DNA from 3 places in the Pseudogulbenkiania sp. MAI-1 genome. Region 3 is predicted to be linked to each of the others. Evidence: predicted binding sites of a transcription regulator. Region 3 holds the regulator's gene; each other region holds the start of a gene.
The links. Region 3 encodes sigma-54, which starts transcription at its own class of promoters, with help from an activator protein. Its sites were predicted from a motif close to CTGGCACGCTTCATGCTT; they were not measured.
Positions count from the first base shown of each region.

Region 1: glnK (P-II family nitrogen regulator) is a predicted target of sigma-54. The motif match lies at 2,068-2,085, and genes of this name have one in related genera.
Region 2: PSEMAI1_RS22110 (pilin) is a predicted target of sigma-54. The motif match lies at 2,486-2,503, and genes of this name have one in related genera.

Region 1 covers NZ_AZUR01000001.1:3,649,065-3,653,595, reverse strand. The annotation lists gene PSEMAI1_RS0117170 (ClpXP protease specificity-enhancing factor) at 1-200, shown strand, start outside; gene PSEMAI1_RS0117165 (ammonium transporter) at 343-1,647, opposite strand; gene glnK (P-II family nitrogen regulator) at 1,676-2,014, opposite strand; gene PSEMAI1_RS0117155 (accessory factor UbiK family protein) at 2,285-2,572, shown strand; gene PSEMAI1_RS0117150 (YifB family Mg chelatase-like AAA ATPase) at 2,583-4,085, shown strand; gene PSEMAI1_RS0117145 (SPOR domain-containing protein) at 4,151-4,531, shown strand, end outside.
Region 2 covers NZ_AZUR01000001.1:364,792-369,322, reverse strand. The annotation lists gene PSEMAI1_RS0101650 (PglL family O-oligosaccharyltransferase) at 1-1,799, opposite strand, end outside; gene PSEMAI1_RS22110 (pilin) at 1,952-2,377, opposite strand; gene PSEMAI1_RS0101635 (adenosylmethionine--8-amino-7-oxononanoate transaminase) at 2,670-4,019, shown strand; gene PSEMAI1_RS0101630 (hypothetical protein) at 4,093-4,531, shown strand, end outside.
Region 3 covers NZ_AZUR01000001.1:3,439,998-3,444,528, forward strand. The annotation lists gene lptA (lipopolysaccharide transport periplasmic protein LptA) at 1-412, shown strand, start outside; gene lptB (LPS export ABC transporter ATP-binding protein) at 409-1,137, shown strand; gene PSEMAI1_RS0116100 (RNA polymerase factor sigma-54) at 1,143-2,546, shown strand; gene hpf (ribosome hibernation-promoting factor, HPF/YfiA family) at 2,614-2,943, shown strand; gene ptsN (PTS IIA-like nitrogen regulatory protein PtsN) at 3,062-3,523, shown strand; gene hprK (HPr(Ser) kinase/phosphatase) at 3,516-4,472, shown strand; gene rapZ (RNase adapter RapZ) at 4,453-4,531, shown strand, end outside.

The DNA.
Region 1 (4,531 bases), 210 kb from region 3:
TCGGCAACGTCATGTCCATCTTCGCCCGGGAGACGGGAGAGGGGATGGGCTTCGAAGTGGAGGCTCCCCCTGAATCAGCGGGGAATGCTGAATCCTCTCCGACGTTGAAACCGGTAGAAGGCCAGGGTGGGGAAGCCGGGCAGGGGGCGGACTCCTCCTCCCGCTCCACCGGGCGTCCCAGCTTGCGCATCGTCAAGTAATAGTGCTGTTTCGCATTACCCCATGAACAAAAGCCAGCCTCGTGCTGGCTTTTGTTCATGGGGAGGGCGTATGCAAAAAAATGGGGCGCCGCAGCGCCCCCAAGTCCCTTACCACAACAAGACAACTTGCTGATCTTTTGTCTTACTCCACGCGTTCGCCGTGGAGAGCCACATCCAGACCTTCGCGTTCCTCTTCGCTGGAGACGCGCAGGCCGATGACCAGATCGATGATCTTCAGCAGGACAAAGCTGGCGATGCCGCAGTACACCGCAGTCGCTACGACACCGAGCGCCTGGGTGGCGAGGCTGCCTTCGACGCCGCCGATGTCTTTCACCGCGAACACGCCGGTGAGCAGGGCGCCGACGATACCGCCGACACCATGTACGCCGAAGGCGTCGAGCGAGTCGTCATACTTCAGGGCGTGTTTCAGGCCGGTGGCGCCCCAGTAGCACACGACGCCGGCGATCAGGCCGATGGCCAGGGCGCCCTTGGCGTCCACGAAACCAGCTGCCGGAGTGATGGCTACCAGGCCGGCCACGGCACCGGAGGCGATGCCCAGTACCGACGGTTTGCCCTTGGCGATCCATTCGGCGCTCATCCAGGCCAGCGCTGCCATGCCGGTGGCGATCTGAGTCACCATCATGGCCATGCCGGCGCGGCCGTCCGCGGCTACGGCGGAACCGGCGTTGAAGCCGAACCAGCCCACCCACAGCATGGATGCACCAATCAGGGTCAGCACCAGGTTGTGCGGCGCCATCGCTTCCTTGCCGAAGCCGACGCGCTTGCCCAGCACCAAGGCGGCTACCAGGCCGGCTACACCGGCATTGATGTGCACCACGGTGCCGCCGGCAAAGTCGAGGACGCCCTTGTCAAACATCCAGCCGCCCGGAGCCCATACCCAGTGAGCAACCGGCACATAGACCAGCAGAGCCCACAGAGCCATGAACACCATCATGGCGGAAAACTTCATGCGCTCAGCGAAGGCGCCGGTAATCAGAGCGGGGGTGATGATGAAGAAGGTCATCTGGAACATCATGAACACCGGCTCCGGAATGGTCGGGGCCAGCGGATTGACGGTCAGCTTGCCCTGATCCTTCAGGAAGGTCAGTCCTTCCATCAGCACGCGGTCGAAACCACCGATCAGCGAGTTGCCCGGCGTAAACGTCAGGCTGTAGCCGATGACGGTCCACAGCACGGTCATCAGGGCGCAGATGGCAAAGCTCTGCATCAGCGTCGCCAGCACGTTTTTCTTGCGGACCATGCCGCCGTAGAACAGGGCGAGTCCGGGGATGGTCATGAACAACACCAACGCCGTCGAGGTCATCATCCAGGCGGTGTCTCCGCCGCTGATGGTGGAGGCTGCAACCAGAGTCGGTCCATCTGCGGCGAGTGCCGGCAGGGAGGAGAGCAGGGCGAGTGAGCCCAGTGTGACCAGATTCCTTTTCATTGGCATTCCCCTTCTGTTCCGTTATGGATTAGACGGCATCGGCACCGGTTTCGCCGGTACGGATGCGTACGACTTGCTGCAGGTCGAACACGAAGATCTTGCCATCGCCGATCTTGCCGGTGCGGGCGGACTTCTCGATTGCTTCCACCACTTGATCCAGCAAGGCGTCGTCGATGGCGATTTCCAGTTTCACTTTAGGCAAGAAGTCGACTACGTACTCCGCCCCACGATACAGCTCGGTATGACCTTTCTGGCGTCCGAAGCCTTTCACCTCGGTCACGGTAATGCCTTGAACACCGATGGAGGAGAGGCCTTCACGCACTTCGTCAAGCTTGAACGGCTTGATAATGGCTGTGACCAGTTTCATGTGCATTCCTTTCTGACGTATCCGAATCGTTTTTTGCTACTGTGCCTCAAGGTAAGCAGGTTTCGTGCCAACCCGGCCAGGGAGGTCATGGCATGGATTGGCGGCTGTGTAGTGGCGCGAGAATGGGGCAGTTGCCCGGCTTGGCACCGTCTTGGCGCGGTTGAAGGTCCGGTGGTGCACCAATTCTGTGCGGTTGCCCAACGCTGCAGCAGTAAATCCTTTTTGCTACACTCAAGCCTATGCAACATGACGCAGTCAAGGAGGACTCAGATGTTGAGCCAGAAATTGTTTGAAGAAATCACCGCCAAGATCAGCGAGACCATTGCGGCCAGCCCGGTCAAGGATGTCGAAAAGAACGTCAAGGCCATGATGGCGTCGACGTTCTCCCGCATGGATCTGGTCACCCGCGAAGAATTCGACGTCCAGCAGGAGGTCCTGCTGCGAACCCGCGAGAAACTGGAGCAGATGGAGGCTCGCCTGGCGGCGCTGGAAGCGGCGGTGTTCCCGGATAAGGCGGCCGAACAGGTCGACACGCAAGCCTCCCTCGGTCACTCCTGAAGTTCCGCCGATGACGTTGGCTGTCGTACATAGCCGGGCCTTGTCCGGCATGGAGGCTTCCGAAGTCTCCGTCGAAGTGCATATGGCCAACGGACTGCCGGCGTTTGCCATCGTCGGTCTGCCGGATACCGAGGTAAAGGAAAGCCGCGACAGGGTCCGTGCCGCCATCCTGACCTCGGGGTTCACGTTTCCCGCGCGGAAGATCACCGTGAATCTGGCCCCGGCCGATCTGCCGAAGGATTCCGGTCGGTTCGACCTGCCGATTGCCATCGGTATCCTCGTCGCTTCCGGCCAGGTGCGGGGCGACTCGCTGGCCGGTTACGAATTCGCCGGTGAGCTGGCGCTGAGCGGTCAGCTGCGTGCGATTCGGGGTGCCTTGGCGATGATGTGCCATGCCCGGCGTGCCGGACGGGCTTTCGTGCTTCCCGCATCCTGCGCGGCCGAAGCTGCTCTGGTTTCCGGTGCCACGGTGTATTCGGCCGAGACACTGCTTGACGTGTGCGCCCATCTGAACGGTTTGCAGCGCTTGCCCATTGCGCAGCCCGAAACCACCGCTGCCTCGTTGTGTTATCCCGACCTTGGCGACGTCAAAGGGCAGGGGGCGGCCCGCGAGGCGCTGGAGATTGCGGCAGCAGGAGGCCACAGCCTGCTGCTGATCGGCCCGCCAGGGACAGGAAAATCGATGCTGGCTTGCCGTTTGCCCGGGATATTGCCCCCGATGCAGGATGACGAGGCGCTGGAAACGGCGGCCGTCCAGTCATTGGGGTCGCAAGGCTTCTCGGCACAGGCCTGGCGCGCCCGGCCATTTCGCTCGCCCCATCACACGGCCTCTGCCGTGGCCTTGGTCGGGGGTGGATCCGAGCCCCGTCCCGGGGAGATCAGTCTGGCTCATCGAGGGGTGTTGTTTCTGGACGAACTGCCGGAATTCGACCGTCGTGTGCTGGAGGTGCTGCGGGAACCTCTGGAAAACGGCATGATCCATATCTCCCGTGCCGCCCGGCAAGCGACTTTCCCTGCCCGTTTTCAACTCGTGGCGGCAATGAATCCCTGCCCTTGCGGCTATCTCGGGCATCATTCCGGCCGCTGTCAGTGCACGCCGGAGCAGATTGCCCGATATCGCGGTAAAATCTCCGGCCCCTTGCTCGACAGGATCGACATGCATATCGAAGTGCCGACGCTGTCGTCGGACGAACTGACAAGCCAGGAGCAGGGCGAGGCGAGTGCAGCGGTGCGCGAGCGGGTGATCGCTGCCCGCCGCAGGCAGTTGGCACGGCAGGGGAAGGCGAATGCCGACCTGTCCGGTGCCGAGCTCGATCAGCATGCCTTGGCCGAGGCCTCGGCTCTGGAAACCTTGCTCCAGGTGTTAGAGCGGCTCCATCTTTCCGCACGCAGTTACCATCGCATCCTGCGTGTGGCCAGAACGATTGCAGATTTGAAGGGGGCGGAACGCATTTCGCGCAAGGAAGTGTTGCAGGCGGTACAACTGCGTCGCGCCGGCTTGCCAAATGGCTGAGCTTTTCGACGTAGTGGTCTTAATTATTGGATAATGTGGCGATTGCATGATGCATCTCCGTGCCCATGGGTAACCTTGATTTGAAACATTCTTCCCGTTCTTCTTCTTCTTCTTCATCTTCTTCGCGCCGCAAGCCGTCCGGTGCCGCGCGTAGTGGCGGTGGCGGCTTGATGGCTGGCATTGTCATCGGGTTGATCGTCGGGGTGGCTGTCGCTGTCGGTCTGGCCATGTATCTCAATCGCTCCGCCTCGCCATTTGCGACGCCTGGCAAACCGGGCCAGAAGCCGGCTGCTCAGGCGTCCGAACCTGCCTTGTTGTCACCGGGGAGTAAGATCGCCGAGTTGTCGGCGGCATCATCCGCTCCCGCTGCTCAGCCGGCCGTGCCGCCCTCTGCGGCAGCTCCGGCTGCCAAGCCGGTTGCCCCCGCCAAGAGTCAGGACGAGCAG
Region 2 (4,531 bases), 3.1 Mb from region 3:
GCTTCCGCACCTCCTTGCTGGTAGGCTTTGAAGGCGCGTTCGGCCATTTCGCGGAGCGGTTGCATTTCCGGTTCGGAGCGTGTCTGCAAGTATGCCTGGATACTTCCCACACTATCCGGATACGCAGCAATGCGCATGGCCATCGCTTCACGGGCGCCGGCGGGGTCATGATCCAGTGCACGAAGAATAGCTAATTGGGATAGTTGATAGTGGAAAGGACGATACGCGACCAACCGCTCAAATAGCTCTCTCTTAAGCGCCAGCTGATGACGATCCGAGGGTAGATAGGTCGATAGCTGCTGTTCCGCTTCGTAAGTCCACAAGGGATTGCGTGCCAACGCCACTAAAGCGGCAACACGCTGCTCATTCACCTGTGGCTCCGGGCTTCGTATTTTCCACTGGGCCAAGTCAAAAAACACCGAGGCCCCTGTCACCAGATACCACGCTGCCAACAGGCAAACTGCACCTGAGGCCACACGTTGCAGCAGTGGGCGCACACTCAACGTCACTCCACTGATTGGCGACAAGGACAGCACGATCATCAATCCGCACAAGAATGGCAGATACCACAAAGGATACTCAAACATAGAGTGTCCCAGCGTCACCATCGCCAGGCTGATCAACAACAGGTTCTCGGCTGTTACCTGGTTTTTGCGAAAATACGGCAACAGACACCAGAGCAAGGCGGTAACGACAATGCCGGTACCGATCAGGCCGGTCTCGGCCAGCAACTGAGCAAACAGATTATGGCTGTGGGTAAACAGCACGCTCTCGACAAACCGTGTTTGGCGACCAAATGCCTCCAGCCAGACACTTTGATAGGCAAAACCACCCCAGCCAATACCAAACAATGGGTGAGCCAAAAACATCTGCCAGGCTTTACTCCATTCAACACGGCGCCGTGCACCAAAACCAGCCTCCAATAGTCGTCCGGCACCGCTGGTTCCGTTGACTTGCCAGCCCAAGGCGTGCAGCAAATAGCTGAGCGGTTCCAGCAGCAACTGGGTTAACACGATATAAGCACAAGCGAATAACAAAGCCTTGGCTAGCTGTCTGGTACGTTGCCCGGCCTCGGTCAGAGCATCCGCCCGGAAACGCCAGAGCAACGCCAGCAGGATAAAACCACCGCCGTAGGCCAACACCAACCGCGACCCACTCCACGCCATCAGCAAGGCCAGTAATAGTGCCGATAGATGGAATATCCAGTTGCGCAACTTACCGACCGAGAATAGATAACAAGTCGCCGCCATGCCCCAGCCCAGATAGTGAGCGTACTGGTTACGCTGACCGATATTGCCCATGATGTTGCCGGTCGGGCTGGCTCGATCAACAAGCACGCCCGGCACCTGGAGCGCCATCCCGCTTACCTGCAGTAGTCCGATCACAGCCTGCAACAGTGCACCGATCCACAGCACCCGAGCCAGCAATACCACCACGTTCTGGCGTCCCTGGTATTGGGCTTCGACAAAAAACACATAGCCCGCCAGCGAAGCGATGACCAAGAACACAAGCGGCGACAACGATCGAACCACATAGGAGTCGTGTACCAGCTGCGCGAAGCTCAGCACCATAAACAATGCAAAGCCCCAACTACACAGCAGCGCCAGTGGCACGGTTGGCGACTCCCTGTTACCCACCCTGCCCAGCAGGCGCAGCAGCACGGCCAGCGCGATCAGCCCGGTGGCCAGATGATCCTTCCACCAGTCGGTTAGCGGGTAAATCTGCAATGGAGACAAAAAGGGCAGTAGTAAAGCCAGTGCGACCAGCAACATGGGAAAACGATGAAAAGCGCTGGACAAGATTTTCTCCAAAGAGCAGCGGCAAGAAGTACCTTAGTCGCCGTGCTGGTAGCGGATTATCACGATGCGATGGCCGACCATGCCACCAAACAACAATATGAAAAAGCCCTGCGCCAAAAGGCCGCAGGGCTTGAGATCAAATACCATGCCGATTATTGGCAAGTTTTCGGTATATATTTATCAGGGATAGCCGAAGAACAAGTCCAATTCAGCGACTCACCGGCCGGAGACGAGGTCAATACGATGGTGCCGCTATCAATGGTGGATACCCCGGTGCTAGCCATAGTCATGGTAATGGTGCAGGCCGAGGTGCTGGCGGTGCCACCAAACGCGATGGCACTCACATACTTGCCGGTGGTGCTGGCCGCAGAGCCACCAGGATCGCAGGTACCGGATTCGCCCAGAGCCAGCGCCACCTTGGTCTTGAAGCCATCACCCAGCGTCAACGCCTCACTCACCTTCGACTTGGCGGTGTAGTCGGAATACGCCGGAATCGCCAGCGCGGCGAGGATACCGATGATCGCGACCACGATCATCAGTTCGATCAGGGTAAAGCCCTGTTGCATGGATTTGTTCATGGTTGAACCCCCAGATGGTTGAATATCAAGGCCGACGGCGGCCGGACTGCACTGAATGGAGTCGTCGGCCGATTTCTGGTCCGTGTCACTCCGTTTCGAGGCCCATTCTTGCAATACGCATGCCAGGTGAGCCAAACCCTTGAATTCTGACTACTCCAATGCCATACCCGCCGTCAAGAAGGGACGGCACACGACAGAAAGTGACGCTTTTCGTCACCCCGCCACCAGCGCTCCTCTAGTCGGAGGCTGTGCTAGCATCCGGTTCATCGAACCTTTCGCAGAGCCTCTCCCCATGAGCAACCAAGACTGGCTGGCCCGCAGCCGACATGCCGTCTGGCATCCCTGTACCCAGATGAAGCGCCATGAAACGCTGCCCATCGTGCCGATCGCCCGCGCCGAGGGGGTGTGGCTGACCGATTTCGACGGCAAGCGTTATCTCGATGCGGTCAGTTCGTGGTGGGTCAACCTGTTCGGCCACGGCCACCCGGCGATCAAGGCCGCCATCAAGGATCAGCTCAACACGCTGGAGCACGTGATGCTGGCGGGCTTCACGCATCGTCCGGTGATCGAACTGTCGGAGCGGCTGGCCGGGCTTACTGGTCTTGGCCACGCCTTCTACGGCTCGGACGGTGCCAGCGCGACGGAAATCGCATTGAAGATGAGCTTCCACTACTGGCAGAACTGCGGGCAGAGCGGCAAGACGCGCTTCCTCAGCCTGGAAAACAGCTACCACGGCGAGACCATCGGCGCGCTGGTGGTCACCGACGTGCCGCTGTTCTCATCGACCTACGCACCGCTATTGAAGACCGGCATCCGCGTGCCGACGCCGGACGCCCGCCAGGCCCAGGACGGCGAGACGGCGGAGGACGTAGCACGACGCGCCGCGCGGGCGCTGGAGAACGTGCTGGCCAAGCAGGCCGACAGCATCGCGGCGCTGATCGTCGAGCCGCTGGTGCAGGGCGCGGCCGGCATGGCGATGTACCACCCCGCCTACCTGGAGGAAGCACGGCGCCTGTGCGACCGCTACCAGGTGCACCTGATCGCCGACGAGATCGCGGTCGGCTTCGGCCGCACCGGCACCTTGTTCGCCTGCGAGCAGGCCGGCATCCGCCCCGATTTCCTGTGCCTGTCCAAGGGCATCACCGGCGGCTTCCTGCCGCTGTCGTGCGTGCTGACCACCGACAGCGTCTATAAGGCGTTCTACGACGACGACGTGACGCGCGGCTTCCTGCACTCGCACAGCTACACCGGCAACGCGCTGGCCTGCCGCGCCGCGCTGGCGGTGCTGGACCTGTTCGAGCAGGAGGACGTGCTGGCGCAGAACCGCGCCAGGGCTGCTCGCTTCAATGAGCTGCTAGCACCGCTGCGGGTGCATCCCCAGGTACGTCAGTTCCGCCAGCAGGGCATGATCTGGGCGTTCGAGGTCGAAACAGGCCGCCGCGACTTTGCCGTGGCGTTTTTCTCGGCCATGCTGCAGCGGGGCTGCCTGGTACGACCGATCGGCAACACGGTGTACTTCATGCCGCCCTACGTGATTGAGGACACCGAAATGGCGCTACTGTGCCGGGCCACGCTCGACACCCTGGACGAACTGCAACAGGCACAGCCGGAGGAAGCACGGCCCGCCCCGCCCTTGCCGTAGCAATTGCCAAGGCCGGCCGATACCAATAGCATTGCAGGATCACTCCCTTGTTGCCATGAGACTGGGGTTCCCCATGCAACTGCGCCTACCGGACAATCTGATGGACCCCAAGCTGGTCGACCTGCAGCCTGACAGCGTGGCCGACTGGCTGGAGCGCCTCCCCTACACCCGTATCGACGAGTGTGGCCAGTTGCTGCTCACTGCCCTGCAGAGCCTGAGCCGCACCCCGGTAGCGGTTGGCACCCGGCACAAGCTGCTGAAGCTCTACCTGGCGGCACTCGACCGCTTCTTTCCGGTGCTGGAAACCCAGATCGTCAGCGACGAGGTCGTCAGCTCGGGCAAGGCCCGTCAGGCCGCCCGTCTGGGCATGGCGCTGTTCGATGCCTTGTTCGCCGGCTTCAAGCGCACGCTGGTGGAACGGCTGGAAAAACGCTCGCTGCTGGAACGGGAGCAACCCAAGGTGGAACTGCTCTGCCTGGCTTTGCTGACCGCGCGCCTGCAGGTCAAGCTGG
Region 3 (4,531 bases):
CAGCGGCACGCTCGACCAGCTGAAAGGCGTGACCGTGTGGGAAGGCAACGTCGTGGTGACGCAGGGCACGCTGCGCGTCAACGCCGACCGCGTCGTCGTCACCCGCGACGACAAGGGCAACCAGACGGTGCAGGCCACCGGCAAGGTAGTCACCTTCCGCCAGAAAATGGACGACAAGAACGAATACATCGAAGGCCAGGCCAGCCGCCTCGACTACACCGGCATCACCAACACCGCCGTGCTCACCGGCAACGCCCGCGTCAAGCGCGGTGAGGACCTGGTGATCGGCGAGGTCATCACCTACAACACCCAGAGCCAGACCTACCAGGTCAAGGGCGGCGCCGCCACCGGCCCCAACAAGGGCCGCATCACCGTCATCCTGCAGCCGCAAACCACCGGACAACAGCCATGACCGCCAGCGTACTGAACGTCACCCGGCTGAAGAAGCGCTTCAAGAAGCGCACCGTGGTCAAGGACGTCTCGCTCAGCATCGAAAGCGGCGAGGTGATCGGGCTGTTGGGCCCCAACGGCGCCGGCAAGACTACCAGCTTCTACATGATCGTCGGCCTGGTCGGGGCCGACGACGGCCAGATCCTGCTCGATGAGCAGGACATCACCCACTTCCCGATGCACCAGCGCGCACGCCTGGGGCTGGGCTACCTGCCGCAGGAAGCGTCGATCTTCCGCAAGATGACGGTGGACGAAAACATCCGCGCCATCCTCGAGATCGCCGGCCTCAAGGGCGAGGAACTGGAAAAGGAACTGGTGCTGCTGCTGGACGACCTCAACATCGCCCACCTCAGGGAGAGCAACGCGCTGGCGCTATCCGGCGGCGAGCGGCGCCGCGTCGAGATCGCCCGCGTGCTGGCCACCCGGCCGCGCTTCATCCTGCTCGACGAGCCGTTCGCCGGCGTCGACCCGATCGCCGTGATCGACATCCAGAAGATCATCTCCTTCCTCAAGGAACGCGGCATCGGCGTGCTGATCACCGATCACAACGTGCGCGAGACGCTGCGCATCTGCGACCGCGCCTACATCATCAGCGACGGCGCGGTGCTGGCCTCCGGCAAGCCGCAGGCCCTCGTCGACAATGAAAAAGTTCGCCAGGTTTACCTCGGCGAACACTTCCACCTGTAATCGCCATGAAGCAGTCGCTACAGCTCAAGGTCTCGCAGCAACTCACGCTGACCCCGCAACTGCAGCAGTCGATCCGGCTGCTGCAACTGTCCACCGTCGACCTGCAAACCGAAGTGGAACGCTTCCTGCAGGACAACCCGCTGTTGGAGCGGGGCGACGAACCGGCCGCCGAGAGCGCCCCGGCCGACACCGCCGGCGGCGAAGCCGAAGCGGAACGCCACGACACGGACAGCGGCGACACCGGCGGCGAACTGACCGACTGGGGTAGCGGCAGCCGGCGCAGCAACGACGGCGACGACGATTACGACCCGATGGCCAACGTGCCGCGCCCGGTCACGCTGCGCGAACACCTGCTGGCGCAGCTGGGAGAAATCGCCCTGCCCGAACGCGACAGCGCCATCGTGCAGCTCTTGATCGAAGAGCTGGACGAAGACGGCTACCTGACGACCGACCTGCAGGAACTGGCCGCCTCGCTGCCGCTGGAACTCGGCATCGAGGAAGACGAACTGGCGTTCGGTTTGAAACTGCTGCAGCAATTCGAACCGCAGGGCGTCGGCGCCCGCTCGCTGTCCGAATCGCTGGCGCTGCAACTGGCCCAGTTGCCGGACAGCACCCCCGGCAAGGCGCTGGCGCGCACCATCGTCAGCGAGCACCTCACCCTGCTGGGCAACCGCGACTATACCCGCCTGAAGCGCCTGCTCGATGTCGGCGACGTGGAACTGAAAGCGGCGCAGGCCCTGATCGCCCGCCTCAACCCCCGCCCGGCGGCCGGTTTCGGCGCCGACGACACCCGCTACATCATCCCCGACATCGCCGTGCGCCGCGTCAAGGGCCGCTGGCGCGCCGAGCTCAACAACGCCGCCGTGCCGCGCCTGCGCGTCAACCAGATGTACGCCCAGATGCTCAGCGAGAACCGCGGCGCCGGCGGCGAATTGAGCGCCCGCCTGCAAGAGGCCAAATGGCTGGTGAAGAATATTCAGCAACGATTTGACACCATCCTCAAAGTGGCGGAATCTATAGTCGAAAGACAGCAAGCGTTCTTTGAACACGGAGAAGTCGCCATGCGTCCGCTCATCCTGCGCGACATCGCCGATGAGCTGGAGCTGCACGAATCCACGGTATCCCGTGTGACGACGCAGAAATACCTGTTGTGCCCGCGCGGCCTGTTCGAGCTGAAGTATTTCTTCGGCAGCGCACTGGAAACGGACAGCGGCGGTGAATGCTCGGCCACCGCCATCAAGGCGCACATCCGCCAGATGATCGAAGCGGAAAACCCGGCCAAGCCCCTGTCCGACAGCGCCCTGGCGGACGAACTGGCCAAACAGGGCATACAGGTTGCCAGGCGCACGGTGGCGAAGTATCGTGAAGCCATGCAGATTCCACCGGTCAATCTGCGCAAGGTCCTCTGACCTTGAACTGAATCATCAGCATGCCCGGCAGCTTCTGCCGGGCAGTCAACACAAGAAGGAGTAAGGTATGAACCTCAAAGTAACCGGTCTCCACCTCGACGTTACCCAACCGCTGCGTGATTACATAGAAAGCAAACTCGAACGCGTGACCCGTCATGTCGACCATGTGATCGACGTGGCGGTGACCCTGTCTGTGGACAAGCTGGTCCAGAAGGCCGAAGTCAACGTGCACCTCTCCGGCAAGGACATCCACGTGGAGGCGACCGACGCGGACATGTACGCCGCCATCGACTTGCTGATGGACAAGCTGGACCGCCAGGTGCTCAAGCACAAGGAAAAACTGAGCGAGCACCGGGTGACGCCAGCCCCTTCCCCGGCCCCGGAAGCCACACTCTAAATCCTTGATTGGTAAAGCGGGAGCCGGGAGGTTCCCGCTTTGCTTTGCACGATCCTTTCTCTGTCACACCAAAGCAACGTAGAATCGTCAGGTTTTTGGCAGCTCTCAACAGACCCCTATGAGCCTGATCGGCAAAATCCTAACCCGGGACAATGTCCTGCTCGATCTCGACGTAGCCAGTAAGAAGCGCGTCTTCGAACAGGTGGGACTCCTGATCGAGAACACCCGCGGCATTGCGCGTAGTGAAGTGTTCGAATGCCTGTTCGCGCGCGAAAAGCTCGGCTCCACCGGGCTGGGGCAAGGCGTGGCCATTCCGCACGGCCGTGCCCGCGGCCTGAAAGAGGCTGCCGGCGTGCTGATCCGCCTCAAGTCGGCCATCCCCTTCGACGCCCCCGACGGCAAACCGGTCCAGATCCTGTTCGTGCTGCTGGTCCCGGAACAGGCCACCGACCTGCACCTGCAGGTGCTGTCCGAACTGGCCCAGGTTTTTTCCAGCCGGCCGCTGCGCGAGCAACTGCTGGCCGCCCAGAGCGCCGACGAGCTCTACACCCTGCTGACCGAATGGTCCCCCCATGCCTAGCATAAGCGTTCGCAAGCTCTACCACGACAATCAGCACAAACTGAACCTGAGCTGGGTCGCCGGCACCGGCGGCGCCGATAACCTGATCGGCAACGACGAACAGCGCCCGCTGTTGGCGCTGGTGGGCCACCTCAACTTCATCCACCCCAACCGGGTACAGGTACTGGGCCTGGCCGAGGTCGAATACCTCGACCGGCTCGAACAATCCGCCGCCAAGACCGCGCTCGACCAGCTGTTCCACAAGAGCATGTCGGTGGTGATGGTGGCCAACGGCCAGCCGGTACCCAAGCTGCTGCGCGACTACTGCCACACCCATAACGTGCCGCTGATGACCACGCCGCTGGAAAGCCCCTACCTGATGGATGTGCTGCGCATCTATCTGGCGCGGGCGCTGGCAGTCTCGACCGTGCTGCACGGGGTGTTCCTCGACGTGCTGGAAATCGGCGTGCTGATCATGGGCGACTCGGCCATGGGCAAGAGCGAACTGGCGCTGGAACTGATCTCGCGCGGCCACGGCCTGGTGGCCGACGACGCGGTGGAACTCTACCGCATCGGCCCGGAAACGCTGGAAGGCCGCTGTCCGCCGCTGTTGCGCGACTTCCTCGAGGTGCGCGGCCTGGGCATCCTGAACATCCGCACCATCTTCGGCGAAACCGCGGTGCGGCCGAAGAAGGTGCTCAAGCTGATCATCCACCTGGTCAAGGCCAACGACCAGGCGATGCAGGCGCTCGACCGCCTCAACATCCAGTCGGAAACCCAGGACATCATCGGCGTGATGGTGCGCAAGGTGGTGCTGCCGGTGGCGGCCGGCCGCAACCTCGCGGTCCTGGTGGAAGCCGCCGTGCGCAACTACATCCTTCAATTGCGCGGCATCGACAGCACCCGCGAGTTCATCGAACGGCATACCAACTTCCTCCGGGAACAAGAGCATGCGCCTGATACTGATTAGCGGCCTGTCCGGTTCGGGCAAATCGGTAGCGCTGCGCGCCCTGGAAGACGCTGGCTACT